Regions from separate parts of the Zhengella sedimenti genome, predicted to be linked through region 1. Evidence: riboswitches for the same ligand, from Rfam matches in the RefSeq annotation. Region 1 holds a riboswitch; each other region holds the start of a gene.
The links. A riboswitch is a leader RNA that binds a small molecule or an ion and turns the genes downstream of it on or off. The one in region 1 is predicted to bind S-adenosylmethionine.
Positions count from the first base shown of each region.

Region 2: another riboswitch for S-adenosylmethionine. It lies ahead of ACLB6G_RS14135 (O-succinylhomoserine sulfhydrylase); the one in region 1 lies ahead of metK (methionine adenosyltransferase).
Region 3: another riboswitch for S-adenosylmethionine. It lies ahead of metA (homoserine O-acetyltransferase MetA); the one in region 1 lies ahead of metK (methionine adenosyltransferase).

Region 1 covers NZ_JBKFFP010000003.1:8,515-15,845, forward strand. The annotation lists gene ACLB6G_RS09465 (hypothetical protein) at 1-416, shown strand, start outside; gene ACLB6G_RS09470 (HIT domain-containing protein) at 913-1,908, shown strand; gene ACLB6G_RS09475 (DNA/RNA helicase domain-containing protein) at 1,922-3,889, shown strand; gene ACLB6G_RS09480 (thermonuclease family protein) at 3,898-4,563, opposite strand; SAM-I-IV-variant riboswitch at 4,956-5,057, shown strand; gene metK (methionine adenosyltransferase) at 5,320-6,459, shown strand; gene ACLB6G_RS09490 (hypothetical protein) at 6,518-7,331, shown strand, end outside.
Region 2 covers NZ_JBKFFP010000005.1:39,542-46,872, reverse strand. The annotation lists gene ACLB6G_RS14160 (glycosyltransferase family 2 protein) at 1-655, shown strand, start outside; gene ACLB6G_RS14155 (class I SAM-dependent methyltransferase) at 627-1,394, shown strand; gene ACLB6G_RS14150 (GtrA family protein) at 1,391-3,307, shown strand; gene ACLB6G_RS14145 (hypothetical protein) at 3,357-3,935, opposite strand; gene ACLB6G_RS14140 (2'-deoxycytidine 5'-triphosphate deaminase) at 4,017-5,102, opposite strand; SAM riboswitch at 5,181-5,259, shown strand; gene ACLB6G_RS14135 (O-succinylhomoserine sulfhydrylase) at 5,302-6,492, shown strand; gene ACLB6G_RS14130 (CDP-alcohol phosphatidyltransferase family protein) at 6,498-7,112, opposite strand; gene apaG (Co2+/Mg2+ efflux protein ApaG) at 7,236-7,331, shown strand, end outside.
Region 3 covers NZ_JBKFFP010000001.1:819,168-826,498, reverse strand. The annotation lists gene ACLB6G_RS04115 (hypothetical protein) at 183-446, shown strand; gene ACLB6G_RS04110 (hypothetical protein) at 494-757, shown strand; gene ACLB6G_RS04105 (AAA family ATPase) at 889-1,731, shown strand; gene ACLB6G_RS04100 (DUF2161 domain-containing phosphodiesterase) at 1,736-2,449, shown strand; gene ACLB6G_RS04095 (fatty acid desaturase) at 2,427-3,428, opposite strand; SAM riboswitch at 3,576-3,654, shown strand; gene metA (homoserine O-acetyltransferase MetA) at 3,714-4,646, shown strand; gene ACLB6G_RS04085 (GNAT family N-acetyltransferase) at 4,660-5,121, shown strand; gene minC (septum site-determining protein MinC) at 5,225-5,941, shown strand; gene minD (septum site-determining protein MinD) at 5,972-6,787, shown strand; gene minE (cell division topological specificity factor MinE) at 6,784-7,047, shown strand; gene ACLB6G_RS04065 (helix-turn-helix domain-containing protein) at 7,161-7,331, opposite strand, start outside.

The DNA.
Region 1 (7,331 bases):
AATTCGGCTGGGAAACTGAATACGAGGTCGCGCTCACAAAACTGCTAGGTAAGGGGCTGGATGCTGACTACGGGGACATTGATGTCCTGGCTTGGGAGGTTTCTTCTGGCCGAGTACTTCTCATGGAATGCAAGGACCTCCAGTTCCGCAAGACAGACGGCGAAATTGCTGAGCAACTGTCGGATTTCCGTGGAGAGCTAAATCGAGACGGAAAACCTGACCTACTTTTGAAGCATCTGCGACGTGTTGAGGTAGTGAGCAAGGAATTGGATCGGGTTTCAAAGTACACGGGTATCTCGACACCTCGAATCGAAGGCCATTTGGTGTTCAAGAATCCCGTTCCAATGAAGTTTGCCTGGGATCATATGGCCGAAAGGATATCGCTTTCATTGGCAAGCGAGCTTGATCAAATCTGAATGACATTGTGATGGACGAAAACGTCAAGACCGCCTGATCATTGGTCAACCCAACCCGTTGACCCGCCCCCCCGAAGGTGATTTGCTTGTGTCTGGGTTGCCTGTCGGGCACGATTGAAACGGTCAATTTGTCAGAATTACCGTCACCTGTTTATGTCTGGAATGCTGCTGCGAGCAGTCGTCGTTGACATCGCCAGCCGATGTCCGCTTCGGGCCGGAAACGCCAGTGTGGCCACTGCGGACGAATGTCGGCTTGGCCCAATCGCCACCAATAACCAGACCGTCTCCTCACGGCCCCCATTCGGCCGCTCGTTAGCGTCGGCTTAGATTTGTGCCGTTGGTGCTTGCGGATTACAGCACGCGCGAAGTGGCCACCAGAACCGGTAACTTTTCGTTCCCGAAAGAACCGGACACTGGAAACCAGCTCGCGAAGGTGCCAACCTGTCGATGGATTTTGATGACCAATCAACGGATTTCCGCCTTCGGTAGGGGCAACATGAAACCTGAAGACCTGCATCGATACGTCTCCGAGCACATGCGTATGTCGCACGTGTATCAGCCGGTGATGCTGCGGGAATTGCTTGTCTCGGGTGGCGAGGCAACCGTCGAACAGATCGCCAAGGCGTTACTTTCGCATGACCGCTCACAGGTCGAGTATTACGAAATCCGAACCAAGAGCATGGTGGGTAAGGTCCTCACGAACAACGGTGTCGTCGTCCCGGTCAAAGAGGGGAACCGAATCGTAGGGTATCGATTGAAACACCTGGTCGAAATGGACATCGAGGATCGAGACCGGCTGATTGCAGAGTGCGAAGCCAAGATCGCTGACTACATCGAACGACGCGGCAGTAACATCTGGCAGCACCGCTTCAATGCGACGGGGTATGTGCCCGGTTCGATCCGATACGAAGTCCTCAAGCGCGCCAAGTACCGCTGTGAACTATGCGGCGCAACAGCCGAAGACATGGCCCTTCATGTCGATCACATCGTCCCGCGCAACAGGGGTGGTCAGGACGACCTGAGTAACTTTCAGGCGCTCTGCATCACGTGCAACACAAACAAGCGCGACCAGGACGACGCGGACTTTCGTGGAGTGGCAGAAAGCTACGGGCACCGCGAAGAGGGATGCATTTTCTGCGAGGTTCCCGCGGATCGCGTGATTGCTGAGAACGAGCTGTGCTACGCGATTAGGGATGGATTTCCAGTCACACCACTGCACACGCTGGTCATCCCGAAGCGGCACGTGCCCGACTACTTCGACCTCTTCCAACCCGAACTGAATGCGATCCGCCAAATACTGGATGATCTGCGTTCAAGTATTCAAGACGATGACCCAACCGTCTCCGGGTTCAACGTTGGTGTGAACGCCGGGGCGTCTGCTGGACAGACAATCTTTCACTGTCATGTGCATTTGATCCCGCGCCGAGACGGCGACGTTCCCAGCCCTCGTGGGGGCGTGCGGGGCGTCATTCCCGGGAAGCAATCCTATTGAAGAAATATCGGTGATGGTGACCAAGTCATATTTTGCAGCAAGCGTTCCAGATTTTCTGGCTCGATCGACGGAAGATATCCTCGGTCGTATGGCGACGCGGGTAGGCTCTGAATACAGCGGGAGCGAGACCCAGCAAATCCGTGCTTGGCGCATTCAAATCGACTTGTTGAAAAACGCCCTGAGAAACGTAGCCAGCGATCGATGGTGCATTCTTCTTGAGTTACCGCTTCTGCGGTTAGGGCGACGCATCGATACCATCATTTTGATCGGCGACGCGGTCGCCTGCGTAGAGTTCAAGATTGGGGCAACGAGTTTCACCGGCGCAGATGTTGACCAGGCAGTCGATTACGCCCTCTGCCTACGAGACTTTCATGCAGCCAGTCACGGCAAGCGCATCGTCCCAGTGCTCTGCAGCGAACAGGCGCGCAGGGCCCAACTGCCCGAGAATATCGCCTTCATCGATGATGTGAGCCAGTGCATTCGGACAAATGGCGAAGGTCTTTCGCGCGTTCTCAATGCGATCGAGGACAAATCTGGGGGGGGTCAGATCGACTGGCAGTCATATGACGCCGCAAGCTACAGTCCAACGCCTGATATCGTAGCGGCGGCTCGCAACCTGTATGCCGGACACTCAGTTAAAGAGATCGGCCGCGCGGACGCGACGGCTGAGGCGTTGGAGCGAACAGCCAACAGATTGAAGGAAATAGCTGAAGAAGCGCGCAATGAGCGAAAGAAGGTGGTCTGTTTCGTTACAGGTGAACCTGGCTCGGGAAAGACGCTCTTGGGATTGGATTTGGTGTTCTCAGGAACTGCCGGCCGTGTCGCTGGTGAACCCGCGGCCCTTCTGAGCGGTAACCGCCCTTTGGTTTATGTCCTTCAGGCGGCGATCGCAGAGGATGCGCGTCAACGTGACGGTATCAAGGCGGACGAAGCTAAGCGTAGAGCGCAACAAGCACTTCAGACTCTTCTGGGGTATCTGAAAGATCATGCCGACGCAGACACCCACCCACCAGAAAACGTTATCGTATTCGACGAGGCGCAGCGCGCGTGGGATGCAGAAACCGGTCTGAAGTTGCTCGGGCGAGCAAAATCAGAGCCTGAGTTGTTCATGGAGATCATGGGGCGTCTCCCCTGGGCGTGCCTAGTTTGCCTCGTGGGTGCGGGACAGGAAATCAACCGAGGCGAAGGAGGTCTCGCCCTATGGGGTGAGGCACTCGCAAGACATGGGGACTGGACTGCACATATTTCAGAGAGGGCATTGGCTGCAAGAGAGGGCTTGCTTGGGTTCTTTGATATCGCGTCTGACGCAGACGTATCGCTTGTAAACGACCCGGATCTGCATCTGAACTCGAACCTCAGAGCGTATCGTAACAATCTCCACGGTGCTTGGGTTGCTGCCTTGTTGGACGGCGACATTCAAACCGCGCGCGATATAGCATCCGAGATGGAACACGCTCCCGCCTTTGTGACGCGCGATCTTTCAGAAATGAAAGCTTGGCTGAAAGTGCGGCGTCGAGGCGACCAGCGCGTTGGGCTGCTCGCCAGCAGCGGTGCAACGCGTCTCGTCGCTGAAGGCGTGCTGCCTTCGCCTCGTTCCGACGATCTCGGCACTGTCGTGCACTGGTTCCTCAAACCTGAAGGGGACTTCAGATCCTCGAACGCGTTAGAAACGCCACTTTCTGAGTTCGTGTGCCAGGGTCTTGAAATCGACTACGCAGGTTTGTGCTGGGGCAATGACTTGATCTGGTCCGGTGAAGCGTGGGTTCCGAGAAAGATGCGCGCGCCCAACTGGCAACTTCTTCGAAAATATGTAGAGCAACAGTATCGCATCAACACTTACCGGGTTCTGTTAACCCGCGGGCGTGCTGGGACAGTGATTTATGTCCCTGAGGGCGATGAGACGGACAGTACTCGAAGACCGAAAGATTTCGATGGCATTTTCAATGTGCTCATTGCCGCGGGCTGTCAGCGCCTATCATGACGACCAGATCACCAGAAACGACCACAGTAACCGCCGCGGATCATTATTGCGCCAAGGTCCCGCCCGTCCTGCAGCCGGCAACTCCCTATCTTGCGATCGTAGCTCGTGCGACCGTTTAGGTAGCAAGTCAGTATCTGCCCAGCTACAAGCGTCCGCATTCGAGCCGTCGCGCGTTCACCCGCGCTGGTTCCCGACTCGGCACAATCAAGAGAGCCGAAACGGATAGGGATCCCAGATACCTCGATCGTGTCGCCGTCCCGCACATGGGTTACGCGTCCGACGATTTCCTGGCCGCTGGAGATAGCCACGACGGGACCAAAGTATTCCGGAAAACGTTCTGCGCCAATGTACATGAAAACAAGACCCAGCGTGATGGCGATGATTGCCAGTCCGATAGCCGGTTGCCATCCACGTCTTCGGCGTTGTCCAAACCCATGGCCGTTCGGTCTACGTGACCCGTGAGCGTTCTGTTGCTTCGGTTCACCATATTTGCCCGTCAGCTTCATGAGGTGCCGGAACTCCTTGTCACTCAAAAAGGTCCGGGATCCGTACTGATCGAGCTTCGCCTGCATATCGCGGAGAAATTTTCGTTCCGCATCTTTCAGCGCGGTTGATACCAGCGCAAGTCTGATCGCGCGTTGAATGTCATCGAACTTTTCTCGTGAGAAATGCATAGTATAGCAGTAGAAATATGGCGAACGAGGCAGTCAAGTCACTGAGGCTCTTCATTAACACGTGACATGCCACTGGATGACAATTCAATGGCATGTCACCGGTTCTCCAGGGAACCCGCCCAAAAGCAGACACGCAACAATCGACCCCTAAAGCCGCCTGCGCGGTCGCTGTTCTGCAACCATCTATCCGGGCCGCATCTAGCAGACGATCTTGTCCATCGAAGCCATGGCCATGGTTGAGGAACTCGCCAAACCGATCCGACTGAATGGGTACGCATTGTGTTGGTGAGGGAGGTGCTATGCGCTGAACGTGTACGCACCAGCTTTGCTTGATAATCGACTTCGGCCTGGGCAGCCGCTTGTTCATCAGCGAGATTCATTGTACGAAAGCCATCAAGCATCAGGATGAGGGTGTAGCCCTCGCCAACCTGCCCGCCCGGGCAAGGTGGTACCCGAACAGGGGATGCGGCCAACTGGCAACCAAGCGGGCCCATCAATCAATTTCTCCTGCTGCGATCTTTGGCTGACCTCGCTTGGTTTGGCGCGGTCGGAAACATGTGCGGCTGCATCATGATCATCAGCCGCGCGAGGATGAAGCCACACGTGCGGTCGCAGCAGAACTGTACAGGAGGAACTCGACCAACAAGGAAGACAGCAGAAACCACCGGGTGACCGACCCATTCGGTCCGGCATTTGATTTTCAGCTTGTGCGCCGTGGGATGACCCCAGAAGCACTAAAGAGAGAAAGATATTGATATGCTCGTTCAGTCCGGCCTGTTCACATCGGAAAGCGTCTCCGACGGCCACCCCGACAAGATCTGCGACCAGGTCTCAGACACCATCCTGGACGCATGCCTCAGCCAAGATCCGGGATCGCGCGTCGCCATCGAAACGGCCCTGAAGGGCCGCACGCTCTGTCTTCTCGGGGAAATCACCACGGGTGCCCAGTTGGACCTTGGCGCCATCGCAAGAGGCGTTCTTTGCGACATCGGTCATGCAGGCGGGCACTGGGGTCTTGATCCCGACAACCTCATCGTCATCGAGGATGTCACCCTGCAGTCGCCGGAGATCAAGGCTGGCGTGGATGGGCTGGAACTCGGGGCAGGGGACCAGGGCATCATGTTCGGCTTTGCGTGCGACGAAACCGATGCCTTGATGCCGCTGCCGATTGAACTTGCCCATGCCTTGATGCGCCGGCAGCGCGAACTCCGCCTCTTGCCCGAGGGCGCGCTGCTGGGTCCGGACGCGAAGTCCCAGGTGACCGTGGCGTACGAGAATGGCCGACCTGTCGGCATCGATACCGTCGTCGTCTCGACGCAACACGATGCGCAACTGGCTCTCGCTGACCTGCGCGACCTGGTCAGAACCTCGCTCATCGAACCGGTCCTCGGCGACTGGCTGAGGCCGGATGTGAAGATCTTCATCAATCCGGCCGGCAGCTTCGTTCATGGCGGGCCCGCGGCGGATGCGGGGCTCACGGGCCGGAAGATCATTGTCGATACCTATGGTGGCTATGCCCGCCATGGCGGCGGCGCGTTCTCCGGAAAGGATGCGACCAAGGTGGACCGGTCCGCCGCCTATGCGGCTCGCCAGCTTGCACGCGATGTCGTCGCGCGGGGGTGGGCGCGTGCCTGCGAAGTCCGTGTGGCCTACGCAATCGGAATGTCCAGGCCGATCGATGTTCGCTTTGACACGTTCGGCACGTCCGATGGTCAGGATCCTGCTGTCCGCTACCGCGGCGAGGGGATCGATCTCTTCGACCTGATGCGCCCGGCTTCGATCCTTCGACGGCTGAACCTTGATCAGCCAGCCTTCCGCACGACCTCGACCTTTGGTCATTTCGGCCGTCCGGAATTTTCCTGGGAGAAGGCCGTCGTGGGTGACGTGGAGCGATGACGCAGATGACTTCATCGCATCGCACATCACCGGCCAGGACGAACAGGGAAAACCGGACATGAAGACGAAGGAAGCCAGAGAACTCGATGCGAAACTGAAGGCGCTCGGGATTCACACGCCATCCAGGGAACTCTTGAAGAGATTGTCGATGGAGGACCTGCGCTATCTGATTGAACCGCCGAGCAGACTGAAAACGACATATGTTTACGACCGCAACATCTCCGTTGAAGGAGAGGAGCTTCGCAAATGGATCGACATGGGCTTGATCTCGATCGATGCGACGAAGGCCAAGGCTGCAGGCTACACACCTGAAGCGCTGGAAGAGCTGATCCACGTTTACGGTCAGATCGATCCACAGCGCAAACGCGAGTCGGTGATATGGGCCCTGATCCAGAAACCCGTTTCCGCCGACTTCCTGCGCGCGTGCCAAGCACGCCGCTATGACGTCGATTGGGTGCGCGAGGCGATCGACGACGGGGCATCCATTGAAGCCATGGATGGTCTGAAGCAGTCCGGCATCCCGCTCCATTTCATGCCGGTTGCCGGCGCCCTTGATCGAGGGGAAAGTCGTTGTGACGCTGCCGCGCTGAAGCTCTGGTATGACACGGCGATCGAACCGTCGGTGGCTGCGCGGCTCATTGATGCCGAGGTGGGGCCTGAAGAGGCGCAACTCTGGTACAAACACGGGTTCCTGTCGAAGGAGATCATTGAAAGCAAGCGCAGGGGCCTGCGTCTGGAGGATCAGCTTGCCGACAGACCCGACGTTTCCTTCAGCCAGGCTTTTCGCCATCGAGGCGAGGGGGCCTATGCGCCTAGGGGAGATTTCGGTTGGCGTCTGCGCCGGGCCATGAATGAGATCGATGTTCCGGCGT
Region 2 (7,331 bases), on a different contig from region 1:
GATGGATGTCGACCTGCAGGATCCGCCCGACCTGGTTGCCGAGATGGTCGCCAAGTGGCGCGCGGGCGCCCACGTGGTCAATGCGCGCCGCATCGACCGCACGTCCGACACCGCCGTCAAGCGGCGCACGGCGAACGGCTTCTACCGTCTCTTCAACTACCTGTCGGAACATCCGATCCCCGACAATGTCGGCGATTTCCGACTGCTGGACCGCAAGGTGGTGGATACGCTCAACACGCTGGAAGAGGGATTCCGCTTCAACAAGGGGCTGGTGTCCTGGGTCGGCTACCGTACCGAGGAAGTCCATTACGTGCGCCCCGCGCGCAATGACGGGGAAAGCAAGTGGCGCTACTGGAAGCTGCTGCAACTGGCCGTGGACGGCATCGTGTCGTTCTCGATCCTGCCCTTGCGGGTCTGGACGGCGATTGGCGGCGCCATCGCCCTGGCCGCCATGTTCTACGCGCTGTTCCTGGTCGCCTCGTGGATGATCTCCGGCAATGACGTGCCCGGCTACACCTCCACCATCGTCGCGGTGCTGTTCCTGGGCGGGCTGAACCTGCTCGGCCTCGGCGTGATGGGCGAATATGTCGGGCGCACGGCCAATGCTGTGCGCCGCCGGCCGCTCTATGTCATCGACGAAATGGAAGGGTTCTGAAGCCATGCAGCGCGGCGCCTATGAATCCATGGCCGAAAACGAGAGGGACCATTGGTGGTTCGCCGGACGCCGCGCCATCATCGAGCGGCTGATCGAGGCGAATTTCCCGGCCGGGTCCAGGAAACTGGCGATCCTGGAGGCCGGCTGCGGCTCCGGCGGCAACCTGGAAATGCTGGCCCGCTTCGGCCATGTGGACGCCTTCGAGTTCGACGAGGACGCCCGGCGCCTTGCCAATGCGCGCGGCATCACGGCCGTGGAACCCGGTGAACTGCCCTCGCGCATCACGCAGCCGGACGGGACCTACGATCTCGTGGCGCTGTTCGACGTGCTGGAGCATGTGGAGGAGGACCGGGCATCGCTCAGCGCGCTCGGCGCGAAGCTGCGGCCGGACGGGCGCATCCTCATCACGGTTCCCGCCATGCCCTGGCTGTGGTCCGAGCATGACGAGCGCCACCATCACAAGCGCCGCTACACAGCTACCGCCTTGCGGGAGACCATCGAGGCGGCCGGCCTCAGCGTTTCGCGCATGAGCTATTTCAACGTCCTGCTGTTTCCGCTGGCCGTCGCGGCGCGGATCAAGGCGCGGCTGTTCGGACCGGGCAAGCCGGGCGAGGAGATGCCCGCCGGGCCGGTCAACCGCCTTCTCTACAAGGTCTTTTCCCTTGAGCGCCACGCGCTGGGATCGAGCATCCGCTTTCCGGTCGGGCTTTCCCTCTATGCGGTGGCCGAGCGGCGATGACCATCGCGTCCATAAGGCAACTGGCCCGCTTTTCCATGGTGGGCCTGCTGGCCACCGGCATTCATGTCGCGGTGGCATGGCTCGCCTATCGCGGCCTGGCATTCGAGCCCGCGGCTGCGAACGCTGCCGGGTTCGTTTCCGCCTTCCTGGCGTCCTATTTCGGGCACCACCACTGGAGCTTCCGGCGGCAGGGCAACCATGACATCCACCTGCGGCGCTTCCTCGTGGTCTCGCTGGTCGCCTTCCTGACGAGCCATGCGATCACGCTTGCGGTGACCGGCTGGCTCGGGCTCGACTATGGCCTCGCGCTGCTGGCCATCGTGGCGGTGGTGCCCGCCTCGACCTATCTCGCCAGCCGCTTCTGGGCCTTTGCGCCCGTTGCGGCCCAAGCGCCGGACCGTCCGGCGTCCGGGACCGGAGCCTGGCACGGCCATGCCGGGCTGGCCGTGGCCGCGCTTGCCGGCGCGGTGGCCTGGACCATGCTCCACGGGCGGCCCTTCAACGGCGACACAAGCTGGTATCTGGTCGCCACGCGCATGTGGATGGATGGCGCTTCGCTCTATTCCGACGTCATGGAAATCAATCCGCCCATGGCGTTCCTGATCACCCGCGCGGTGCTGGTCTTCGGCGACTGGTCCGGCCTGCAGGATGGCACGGCCCTGCTAGCCGCCCTGTTCATGGCCATTGCCGTCACGGTGTTCCTGGTGGACCGGCTTGCCCGGCAGATCCCGGCCGGCAATGTTCCGCGCACGCTGCTCGTGGCCGCATCGGCGGGGGCGCTGCTGATCACGTCGTTGCTCGATTTCGGCCAGCGCGAGCACATCTTCCTCATCCTTGCCCTGCCCTGGATCGTGGCCTCGGCGATGCGCCTTGCCGGCTGGACGCTGCCTGCGGCAGCCATGGCGGCGCTTGCCCTCTACGCGGTGCCGGGCCTGCTTCTGAAGCCGCATTTCCTGATCCTGCCGGCGACCTTTACCCTCATGCAGATCGTCGCCACGCGCAGCCTGCGGCCGGCCTTCGCCGCGGACAACCTCGTCTTCGGCGGCGCGGCGCTTCTCTACCTCGCCGCCATCCTTGCCTTCTTTCCCGATTACCTTGAACTGGTCGTGCCGATCGGCCGTCTCGTCTATGGCGGCTATGGCGGCGGGCTTGCCGATTTCCTGCCCTGGCTCGTGGAAGACTACATTGCGCTGCTGGTTGCGGCGCTGCTGCTTCCGTACCTGCCGCGAACCGCCGAAGGCCGTTTCGGCGCGGGACTGCTGGCGGCCACGCTGGCGCTCACGGCCATCTATGTCATCCAGTTCAAGGGGTGGCATTACCAGTTGCTTCCGGCGCTGGGCATGGCGCTGATCGCCAGCGCATGGACAGGGGCGCTCCTCCTGCGCGCGCAACGCATCGTGCCGCTCGCGATCGCCATGCTGATCGTCTATCCCTGCGTCGTGATACCGCTGATGCGCGGACCGCATCAGAACCCCGTTGCCCATGCGATGGCGGACGCCATCGGCAGCGGTTCGGAAGGCAAGGGCGTCATGGTCTTTGCCAGCAATGTCTGGGCCGCGTTCCCGATGGTGAACATGACGGACATGCGCTGGACCAGCCGCTATCCGAGCCAGTGGCTTGTTCCCGGCGCGATTGCCGGGCTTGCATCCACGCCGGAGACCGACGTGGAGCGGCGCAAGGCGCTGGAGGACATGGCCGCCCATGCCCGCCAGACCGCCGCGGAGGACTTCGTCAAGAACCGGCCGGACATCGTGATCGTCGACATGCGCGAGGAAAAGACCGGCTTCGGCGACATCCCGTTCGACTGGCTGGCCTTCCTCAAGGCCGATCCGGACTTCGCCGGCGCCTGGCGCGACTACCGTCTCGACACGGAAATCCCGGGCTACGCGATCTGGCGCAGGGCCGGAGAATAGCGAACGGCCTGCCAGGATTCATGCCGCCCGGCCAGCGGACATGGACATTTCAGCCCTGGCTGTCCGTGGCGGCGGCGACACTGCGCGCCTGATAGGCCTCGGCATCGCCGAAATCCGCGAAACCGGCATGGTAGGGATGAACCCCCTTGGCTGGCCTTGCATGCTTGATCGGGCACCAGCGTGTTTCCGTGCGCGCGGCGATCTCGCGCACATAGGCAAGCAGGCCGTTGGCATAGGAACAATACCAGCAATTGAGCTTTTCCAGCCCGTTCAGATAGGCCAGCTTGTAGCGGTCGAAGACGATATAGTCGCCCCGGCGCACCTTTTGCAGGCCGTAGGCGGGGAAACAGACGGCCTGGTAGATCGTGACGAAGAGGTCAAGCAGGACGAGCGGAACGAAGACGGAATAGATGAAGGGCGCCGTCAGGACCACGCGAAGCCGGGCGCCCGCGACATAGCTCAGCAAGCGCGTGCGCATCTGCCTGTGCAGGCGCAGGACCTCCTTCTCGAAGACCACACGGCCACGCTCGATGCGGTAGTTGAAGGCCTGGCGCTGCTCGGCAATCGCCTTTTCCAGATCGTCCTGAAGCTTCTCGAATTTCTCGGCCAGTTCCGGGTAGATCGCCATTGCCGTATCCCCGCTCCGGTGAAGCACGTGTTGCACAGACCAGCGAGCCATGCGGCCCGCCCGGCGTCAAGGCGCAAACGCTCAGCGGAAATGCTTGGACAGTTTCAGGCCCTGCGCCTGGTAGTTGGATTTCAGGTCGGCGCCGTAGAGCATGTCCGGCCGGGCCAGCATGTGCTCATAGACCAGCCGGCCGACGATCTGGCCGTGTTCGAGGATGAAGGGCACTTCGTGGCTGCGCACTTCCAGCACGGCGCGCGCACCCTGACCGCCGGCCGAGGCATGGCCGAAACCGGGATCGAAAAAACCGGCATAGTGGACGCGGAATTCGCCGACGAGCGGATCGAAGGGCGTCATCTCGGCAGCAAAGTCGGGCGGCACGTGCACAGCCTCGCGGCTGACAAGGATGTAGAACTCGTCCGGATCGAGCACCAGTTCGCCGAGCCCCCTGCCCTGCAGCGGTTCCCAGAAGTCGAGCACGTCGTGGGCGGCGCGCCGGTCCACGTCGACAAGGCCGGTGTGGTGCTTGCCGCGATAGCCGATGAGGCCGCCTTCGCCGCCCATCAGGTCGATCGACACGGCCAGGCCACCCCCGGAAATGTGCGGCTCGCCCTCGTCGACCAGCGCCTCGGAGCGATGCAGGAGCATCAGTTCGCCTTCGGACAGCAGCGAATGACCGGTGCGGAAACGGATCTGGCTCAGCCGCGATCCCGTGCGCACGACAATCGGAAAGGTTCGCGGGCTGACCTCGATGAAGAGCGGACCGGCATAGCCGCGCGCGATCTTGTCGAACTCGCGGCCATGGTCGGTCATGATGCGGGTGAAGATGTCGAGCCGTCCGGTGGAGCTTTTCGGATTGGCCGAGGCCGAGACGGTGTCGGGCAGGGCGAGGCTTTCAAGCAGCGGGATGATGTAGACGCAGCCGGTTTCCAGCACGGCGCCTTCCGACAGGTCGATCTCGTGCAGCTTGAGGCGGTCCAGCTTGCTTTCCACGGTCGCCACCGGGCCGGGCAGGAAGGAGGCGCGCACGCGATAGGCCGTGTGGCCGAGGCGCAAGTCCAGGCTCGCCGGCTGGATCTGGTCGTCGTCCAGCGGACGGCTGCTCTTCAGCCCGCCCTTGCTGAACAGTTCCGCTATGTCCCGGTCCGGCAGGATGCCTGTCTGGCGCACTTTGCCCACTCCCCTGTCTGACCGGACAGCTTTAGCGCGCAACTTCGTTGACGCAAGGCGCGCGCGGCCATATAAGCCGGTTTATCCCGTGGTGATTTGGCCGGCCGGCTTGCAGCCACGTTAAACAAGTCGCTAAAAGGGGCCGCATGACACCGGCTTTGCGACTTTCGCGGCCGGTTTTTTGTTTGTGAAGGCAGACATGATGGTCGACACGAAGCGCCCCCTCCACCCGCAGACCACCCTCGTTCATGGCGGCACGCTGCGTTCGCAGTTTGGCGAGACGTCGGAAGCGATGTACCTGACGCAGGGCTTTGTCTATGACAGCGCGGAAGCCGCGGAAGCCCGTTTCAAGGGCGAGGAACCCGGCTTCATCTATTCGCGCTATGCGAACCCGACCGTCGACATGTTCGAGAAGCGCATGGCGGCGTTGGAGGGCGCGGAGGATGCGCGCGCGATGGCTTCCGGCATGGCCGCCGTGTCGGCCGCCCTGCTCTGCCAGTTGAAGGCCGGCGACCATCTCGTCGCCGCCAAGCAGCTTTTCGGTTCATGCCGCTGGGTGGCAGAGACGCTGTGCCCGAAATTCGGCATCGAGGCGACCATCATCGACGGGACGAAGCTTGAGGAATGGGAAGCGGCGCGCCGGCCCAACACGAAGGTGTTCTTCCTGGAAAGCCCGACCAATCCGACGCTGGCGGTCATCGACATTGCCGCGGTCGCGGACATCGCCAATGCCAACGGCATCACGGTCGTCGTGGACAATGTCTTCGCCACACCGCTCTACCAGAAGCCGCTGGAGCTTGGCGCGCATGTCATCGTCTATTCGGCGACCAAGCATATCGACGGGCAGGGCCGGTGCCTCGGCGGCATCGTCCTGTCGTCGAAGGACTGGATCGACGAGAACCTGCACGACTATTTCCGCCACACCGGCCCCAGCCTTTCGCCGTTCAACGCGTGGACCCTGCTCAAGGGGCTCGAAACCCTGCCGCTGCGCGTGGCGCAACAGACCGCGTCGGCCGCGCGCATCGCCGATTTCCTGGCCGGCCACGGCAAGGTGGCGCAGGTCATCTATCCCGGCCGGGCCGACCATCCGCAGGCGGGCATCGTGGCGCGGCAGATGACGGGCGGCTCGACCATGGTCTGCATGGAGCTGAAGGGCGGAAAGAAAGCGGCCTTCGCCTTCGAGAACGCGCTTTCGATCTTCGCCATCTCCAACAACCTGGGCGACGCCAAGAGCCTCGTGACCCATCCCACCACGACGACGCACAAGAACCTGAGCGAAGAGGCGCGGCTGGAACAGGGCATCCGGCCCGGCACGGTGCGCCTGTCTGTCGGACTGGAACACGGCGACGACCTGATCGCCGACATCGAACAGGCGCTGGCGCGGGTGTGAAACGCTCAGCCGCGCCCGGCGAAAGTGCGCCGGGCCAGAAGGATGCGCATGGCTGCCGTGTAGAGGCAGACGGCGGCAAAGCCCCATGCGATGACGGCAAACCAGGACGGGAACAGGCACATGGCGGCGAAGACCGCGATGGTCTCGGTGGCCTCGGCCAGGCCGGTTGTGAAATAGATCGACTTGTCGCCCCGCGCCACCGTCTCCATGGCATGGCGTTCGGCCAGCACGGCATAGGCGAGGAAGCTGGCGCCGTTGGCGTAGAAGCTGAACAGGAGCGCCGCCGCGGCCAGCGCATTGGCCTGCGGGTCGAGCGCGGCAAAAGCCAGCGGAATGGCACCGTAGAAGATGAAGTCGAGCACGATGTCCAGATAGCCGCCATAGCCGGTCTTGCCATTGATGGCCGCGACGGCGCCATCAAGGCCGTCGGCCAGCCGGCTTGCCAGCAGCAGGACAAGCCCGGTCCAAAGCCATCCGCTCGCAATGGCGGCGGCGGCGGCCATGCCGACAAGCCAGCCGGCCCATGTGACCTGATTGGCGCTCATGCCCGCCGCGGCGATGCGCCGCGCCATGGCTCTCAGCCCCGGATCGATGCGCCTGCGCACCCAGCCATCCAGCATGTGCCCTCTCCTTTCGCGGGAAGGGGTAGCAAATGCGCCCGCGCGTTGCCAATCAAGTGCTTGCGAGCAGACCGTTGACGGCAGGGCGCGGGGCGGGTGTATGATCGGGATGTGGAGTTTGCCATGTATCGCGCGAATACGGAAAACATCGAAGTCAGCGTCGAACCGATCTATCTGGACGAGGAATCCGCGCCGGAGGAGAACCGCTATTTCTGGGCC
Region 3 (7,331 bases), on a different contig from region 1:
ACGCGACTGAACGATCACGAAAAGGTCGCTCTTCGTTGTTTTGCAAGTGTGCCGGCCCTGCACCATCTTCCACTTATCGGAACGCGGACAACCCGCGCCGGACCTGATCCCGGGAAGGGACAGTCGAACAGCCGGGCCCTCCTCCCAAGACCCCGGCCGCACCATGAAGAAGGAAGAACACCATGAAGAAGTTCGTCATCGCCGCATCGCTCGTCGTCGCCGCCACCGGCATGGCCGCCGCCGAAAGCAACGTTCTCTACACCGGCAACTACTCCGCCAGCGTCATCGAACAGTATGGCGCGCCCGGCGTCATGGCTTCCGGCACCGTGAACTACGACATCGACCGCACCGCCACGGCGTCCATCACCGCGCCGTCCGCCGGCGACCGCATGGTCCATGGCAACTACTCCGCCAATGTGACCGCGTTCGACCGCTACGGCCGCTGATCACCTTCCAGCAGTCTCATCAACACATCGCAACAAGGATCAGAACCATGAAGAAGCTCATCATCGCCGCATCGCTCGTCGTCGCCGCCACCGGCATGGCCGCCGCCGAAAGCAACGTTCTCTACACGGGCAACTATTCCGCAAGCGTCCTGGAGCGGCATGGCGCGGCCGGCGTCACCCCGATCGCCTCCGTCGATTACGATCTCGACCGCACCGCCACGGCGTCCATCACCGCGCCGTCCGCCGGCGACCGGATGGTTTATGGCAATTATTCCGGCAATGTGACGGCGTTCGACCTCTACGGCCGTTGATCGCCGATCCGGCCCTGACCGGTGAAAGGCCCGCGCCTGGCGCGGGCCTTTTGCTGTCCGGCCCTTGCGGATGCCGGGCGCGCTGCCTAATGTCGCCGCCGGCAGGACAAAGGCAAAAGGCAAGGGAGCCCATGCGTTTCGAGGGAACCGAACATTACGTCGCCGACAAGGATCTGATGATCGCTGTCAACAGCGCCATCGCGCTGGAGCGCCCGCTTCTCGTCAAGGGCGAGCCGGGCACGGGCAAGACGGAACTCGCCAAGCAGGTGGCCGCCGCGCTCGGCCTCGATCTCATCGAGTGGCACATCAAGTCGACCACCAAGGCGCAGCAGGGGCTCTACGAATATGACGCCGTCAGCCGCCTGCGCGACAGCCAGCTCGGCGACGAGCGTTTCAACGACATCCGCAACTACATCAAGCGCGGCAAGCTGTGGGAAGCCTTCCAGGCCGAACGCAAGATCGTCCTGTTGATCGACGAGATCGACAAGGCCGACATCGAGTTCCCCAACGACCTGTTGCAGGAACTCGACAAGATGGAATTCCATGTCTACGAGACCGGCGAGACCGTGCGCGCGAAAGTCCGGCCCATCGTCATCATCACCTCGAACAACGAGAAGGAACTGCCGGACGCCTTCCTGCGCCGCTGCTTCTTCCATTACATCCGCTTCCCCGATGCCGAGACGCTGAAAAGGATCGTCGACGTACATTATCCGGGGATCAAGCAGCGCCTCGTCTCCCAGGCGCTCAGCCAGTTCTACGAGATCCGCGACGTGCCCGGCCTGAAGAAGAAGCCGTCCACCTCCGAGGCGCTCGACTGGATCCGCCTGCTCGTCGCCGACGAAGTGGATCCCGAAACCCTGCGCTCCGACCCGAAGAACGCCCTGCCCAAGCTGCATGGCGCGCTTCTGAAGAACGAGCAGGACGTCCACCTTTTCGAACGGATGGCCTTCCTCGCCCGCCAGCGCGGCAATTGAGGCCATGGCCGGGCGGGCCGGCGCCGGTGGCGGCAGGGTTCGCCCGCGCGAAACCGATCTCTACCAGCCCGTCAAGGCCCTGCTGGAACGCCAGGGCTACACGGTCAAGGGTGAGATCGGCGCGGCCGACATCGTCGCAAGGCGCGGCGGCGAGGATCCGGTGATCGTGGAATTGAAGGCCGGGTTTTCATTGACCCTTTTCCATCAGGCCATCGAGCGCCAGAAGATCACCGACCATGTCTATGTCGCCGTGCCGCGCGGGACCGGTGCGGCATTTCACAAGGCGTTGAAGGCGAACATCGCGCTGTGCCGGCGGCTCGGCCTCGGCCTCATCACCATCCGCCTGGCCGACGGCTTCGCAGAGATCCGCCTCGATCCGGCCCCCTACAGCCCGCGCAAGTCGAAGCCGCGCAAGGGCCGCCTTCTCAGGGAGTTCGAACGGCTTGTCGGCGATCCGAATACCGGCGGGTCCGTGCGCACCGCCATCACGACGGCCTACCGCCAGGACGCCATGCTCTGCCTCGCCCATCTGGCGTGCAACGGGCCAAGCAAGGCCGCGCTCGTGGCCCGTGCGACCGGGGTGGAAACGGCCCGGCGCATCATGGCGGACAATCACTATGGCTGGTTCGAGAGGGTCGCGACCGGGATCTACGCCATGAGCCCGAAAGGGCGCGAGGCGGCCGGCCAGGCCGCGCCTACGCCGCCTCCATCCGCCTGAAGTCGGCAAAGGAGACCAACCTGTGGGTGGGCTCATCCCATAGCGTCAGGCGGACGCATTTCAGGCTCTGCCAGAAGGTCAGGCGGCCCTTGTCGCGGAATTCCGGATAGGCCTTCAGCACTTCGGGCAGGCGCCAGAAGGGCACGCGCGCCGCAAGGTGATGCACATGGTGGATGCCGATATAGCCGGTGGCCCACATCAGCGGCCGCGGCAGGTCATAGAACGAGGATCCCTCGAGGGCGGCCTGCTCGCGCTCCCATTCCGGCGCCCGCGCCCAGAAGGTCGGGTCGAACTGGTGCTGGATGTAGAAGAGCCACACGCCGGCCACCGCGCCCATCAGGATCACCGGAAGATGGACCGCCAACATCACCTGCCAGCCGAAGACGTACCACAACGCGCCGTGGAAAAGGAGAATCCCGGCATTGGTGCCGAGCGCGGAAACCCAGGCTTCACGGCGGTCGGTGAAACCCGAAGGCCAGCGTTGCTGGACCAGGAACACATAGGCCGGCCCGATGACGAACATCACCAGCGGATGGCGGTAGGCGCGATAGGCAAGCCGGCCCCACAAGCCCAGCGCGCGGTATTCCTCCGTCGTCAGCGTGCTGATGTCGCCGATGCCGCGCCGGTCGAGATTGCCGGAACCGGCATGATGCAGGTTGTGGCTGTGGCGCCAGTAGCCATAGGGTGTGAAGGTCAGCACGCCGAGCAACCTGCCGACTCGGTCGTTCAGCGCCGCCGTGGTGAACAGCGAACCGTGACCGCAATCGTGCTGGATGATGAACAGCCGCACCAGCATGAGCGCCGCAAGCGGCAGAAGCGGCAGCGACAGCAGCCAATGGCCTGCGGCAAAAAGCAGCGCCGCCGCCAGCCAGAGCACAGCCAGGAGTCCGAGCGTCAATGCCAGTTCGCGAAATCCGCGCCTGTCATCGGCTTGTGCGAACGACCGCAAGCGGCCGCTCCAGCGCTTTGTATCCTTCATGGTCCTCCCCGTCCGCCGCCAGGCGGCAAAGTCTGGTGATCTTGTTTTCTGCCCGGTAAACGTTTTTTCCGTCAAAAGCGAGGCCAACTGTTGTCGCACTTGCGGCAAATGACGTGGCAGATTGACCCTGTGAGCGCCAAGCGCTAGTTTCGCCGCCGTGGTGATTTGGCCGGCCGGCTTGCAGCCACGTAAAACAACTCGCTAAAAGGGCCGCGGACAGCAGGAGCGTCACGGAACCGGCAGCGAAGTCATTGCGGCCGGTCGTTAGAGTTCTGGAGTCCGAACATGCCGATCCGCATTCCCGATGCCCTCCCCGCCCGCGACATCCTCGTGCGCGAGGGCGTGTCCGTGATGAACGAATCATCCGCGATTCGCCAGGACATCCGGCCGTTGCAGATCGCGCTCCTGAACCTGATGCCCAACAAGATCCGCACCGAGACCCAGATCGCGCGGCTGATCGGTGCCACACCGCTTCAGATCGAGTTCTCGCTGGTGCGCGTGAGCGGCCACACGCCGAAGAACACGCCGGCCGATCACCTGATTTCCTTCTACCAGACCTGGGAAGAAGTCCGGCACCGCAAGTTCGACGGATTCATCATCACCGGCGCGCCTATTGAACTGCTGCCCTTCGAGGACGTGGCCTACTGGGAGGAAATGGAAGCCATCTTCGACTGGACGGTAACCAACGTCCACTCCACCTTCAACATCTGCTGGGGCGCCATGGCCGCCATCTGGCACTTCCACAAGGTGCCGAAATACGCGCTGGAAAAGAAGGCGTTCGGCGTCTACCGCCACAAGAACCTCAACCCCGTCTCGCCCTATCTCGCCGGCTTTTCGGACGATTTCCAGATCCCGGTCTCGCGCTGGACAGAGGTGCGCAAGGCCGACCTGGAAGGCAAGAACGGCCTGGAACTGCTGATGGACAGCCCCGACACCGGTCCCTGCCTGATATCCGAGAAGGCCGGCAACCGGCTCTACATCTTCAATCACATCGAGTATGATTCCACCTCGCTGAAGGAGGAGTACGAGCGCGATGTCGCGGCCCATGTGCCGATTTCAGTGCCGCACAACTACTACCCGGACGACAACCCGGCCAACCAGCCGCTCAATCGCTGGCGCTCCCACGCCCATCTCCTGTTCGGCAACTGGATCAACCAGGTCTACCAGACCACTCCCTTCGACATGGATGATATCGGACGCGACCGCCAATGGCTGTGATTGTGAGGATGTGATGACGCAAATCGCGGGACTGACGATCCGGCCGCTGGAAGCCGGAGATGAAGAGCAATGGCGCCGGCTCTGGACGGCCTATCTGGACTTCTACGAGACAGCGGTGTCCGAAGAGGTATACCGCTCGTCCTTCGAACGCATTCTGCGCGGCAATGCCGGGGCTCCGGGCGAATTTCGCGGCCTGCTGGCGCTGAAGGATGGCAGGCCGGTCGGCCTTGTCCATTTCCTGTTCCATCGCCACGGCTGGAAGATCGAGGACGTCTGCTATCTGCAGGACCTCTATGCCGATCCGCAGGTGCGCGGCACCGGTGTCGGACGCGCATTGATCGAGGCGGTCTATGCCGCCGCCGACGCGCAAGGATGTCCCGCGGTCTACTGGCTGACGCAGGAATTCAACCATGAAGCCCGCAGGCTCTATGACCGTGTCGCCACGGTGACGCCCTTCATCAAGTATGCCCGTTAGGCCACCCGCCGGACTGCCATCTGGCGGCATGGCGCGGGGCGCCCCGTTAACCATTTGTTAACCATGGTTAACCTATCCATCAGGTAAGAGAATCTTTACCTGGATGACCAGAGTGTTAACCGGCACGACCCAAGCCATTCGCCTCAAGGGACGCTCGTTCCTGGCCATCGTCCTGAGCCCGGAACTGCCGCTCGACGACTGGTTCGAGCGTTTCGACGCGCTCGCTTCCCGTTCGGCGGGTTACTTCCTCAAGCGCCCCGTCATGCTCGACGTGACCGGAATGGAGATTGACGGCGCCATGCTGCGCGATCTCGTCATGCGGTTGGCCGACAGGAATGTCCGCATCATGGGGATCGAGGGGGCCGGCGCGACCGAACTCGGGCCCGATCTGCCGCCCGCCATGAGCGGCGGCCTGCCCGCATCGGCCGTGGAGGGCGACGATGAGGGTGGCGCCATGGCACCGGGGCAGACGCCGGCAACGGAACCGGCGAATGCCCCCGCGCTCATGGTCACCGAGCCGGTGCGATCCGGACAGGCCCTGGTCAGCGATGGCGACATCACCATTATCGGTTCCGTCGCTTCGGGTGCCGAGGTCATCGCTGGCGGTTCCGTCCACGTCTACGGCACGTTGCGCGGACGCGTGATGGCCGGATCGGGCGGCGATGGCCGGGCACGCATCTTCTGCCGCCGGCTGGAGGCCGAACTCGTCGCGATCGCCGGATATTACCAGACCTCCGAGGATCTGGATCCCGGCCTGCATGGCCAGCCCGTGCAACTCTGGCTGGAAGGCGAAAGCATATTGGCGCAGCGATTCAACTGAACCCGGCTGGGTTCGAAGAGGGAGAACGGAATGGGCAAGGTGATCGTGGTCACGTCCGGCAAGGGCGGGGTGGGCAAGACGACGTCGACGGCGGCGCTCGGCGCGGCCCTGGCGCAGAACGGCGACAAGGTCGTCGTGGTGGATTTCGACGTGGGCCTGCGCAATCTCGACCTGGTCATGGGCGCCGAGCGGCGCGTCGTCTATGACCTGATCAACGTGATCCAGGGCGAGGCGAAGCTGGCGCAGGCGCTGATTCGCGACAAGCGCCTCCAGTCGCTCTACCTGCTGCCGGCTTCCCAGACCCGCGACAAGGACAAGCTGACGGCTGAAGGCGTGGAGAAGGTGATCACGGCGCTGAAAAGCGCCTTCGACTGGGTCATCTGTGACAGCCCGGCCGGGATCGAGCGCGGCGCCACGCTGGCCATGCGCCATGCCGACGCCGCCATCGTCGTCACCAATCCGGAAGTGTCTTCGGTGCGCGATTCCGACCGCATCATCGGCCTGCTCGATTCCAAGACGGCCAAGGCGGAAGCCGGCGAGCGCGTCGAGAAGCACCTCCTCCTGAACCGTTACGATCCCAACCGGGCTGCCAGCGGCGACATGCTGAATGTCGACGATGTGCTCGAGATCCTGTCGATCCCGCTGCTGGGCATCATCCCGGAGAGCCCGAACATCCTGCGCGCCTCCAACATCGGCTCGCCCGTGACCCTGTGCGATGCGTCGAGCACCACCGCCCAGGCCTATTTCAACGCCGCGCGGCGGCTGGCCGGCGAGGCGGTTCCGGTGACCGTCCCCGGCGAGAGGCGCAGTTTCTTCGAGAAGATCTTCGGAAGGAAGGCTGCATGAAAATCCTGGGCTTTTTCCGGAAGCGGGCGTCCGCCTCGGCGGCGCGGGAACGGCTTCAGATACTCCTTGCCCACGAACGGGCATCCGTCAGCGGTTTCGATCTCGTCGCGGTCCTGCGCGAGGAGATCCTCGCCGTGATCGCCAAGCATGTGCAGGTCGACAGCCGTCATGTGCGCGTCAAGATGGAACGCGGCATGCCTGTCTCGACCCTCGAGGTGGATGTCGAGATTCCCTTCGACGCGCGCGCACGGGCGGCCTGACCGCCTGGCATCAAGGTTCATGCGCCCCGGGCGGAGGCAAGCATGGCAAGGCCCCGGACAGCATCTGTCCGGGGCCTTGATTTTCCGGGCGGCGGGCGATGCCGGATGCCGGTTCAGTCCACCCCTTCCAGGTCCAGCACCAGTTCCGGCCGTTTCTCGATCAGCGAGAGCAGCTTGCGCGCCGGACCGGTCGGATAGCGCCGCCCCTGCTCCCAGTTGCGCAGCGTGGTGACCGGAATGCCGAGCTTGGTCGCGAAGCCTTCCTGCGTGAGTTTCAGCTTCTT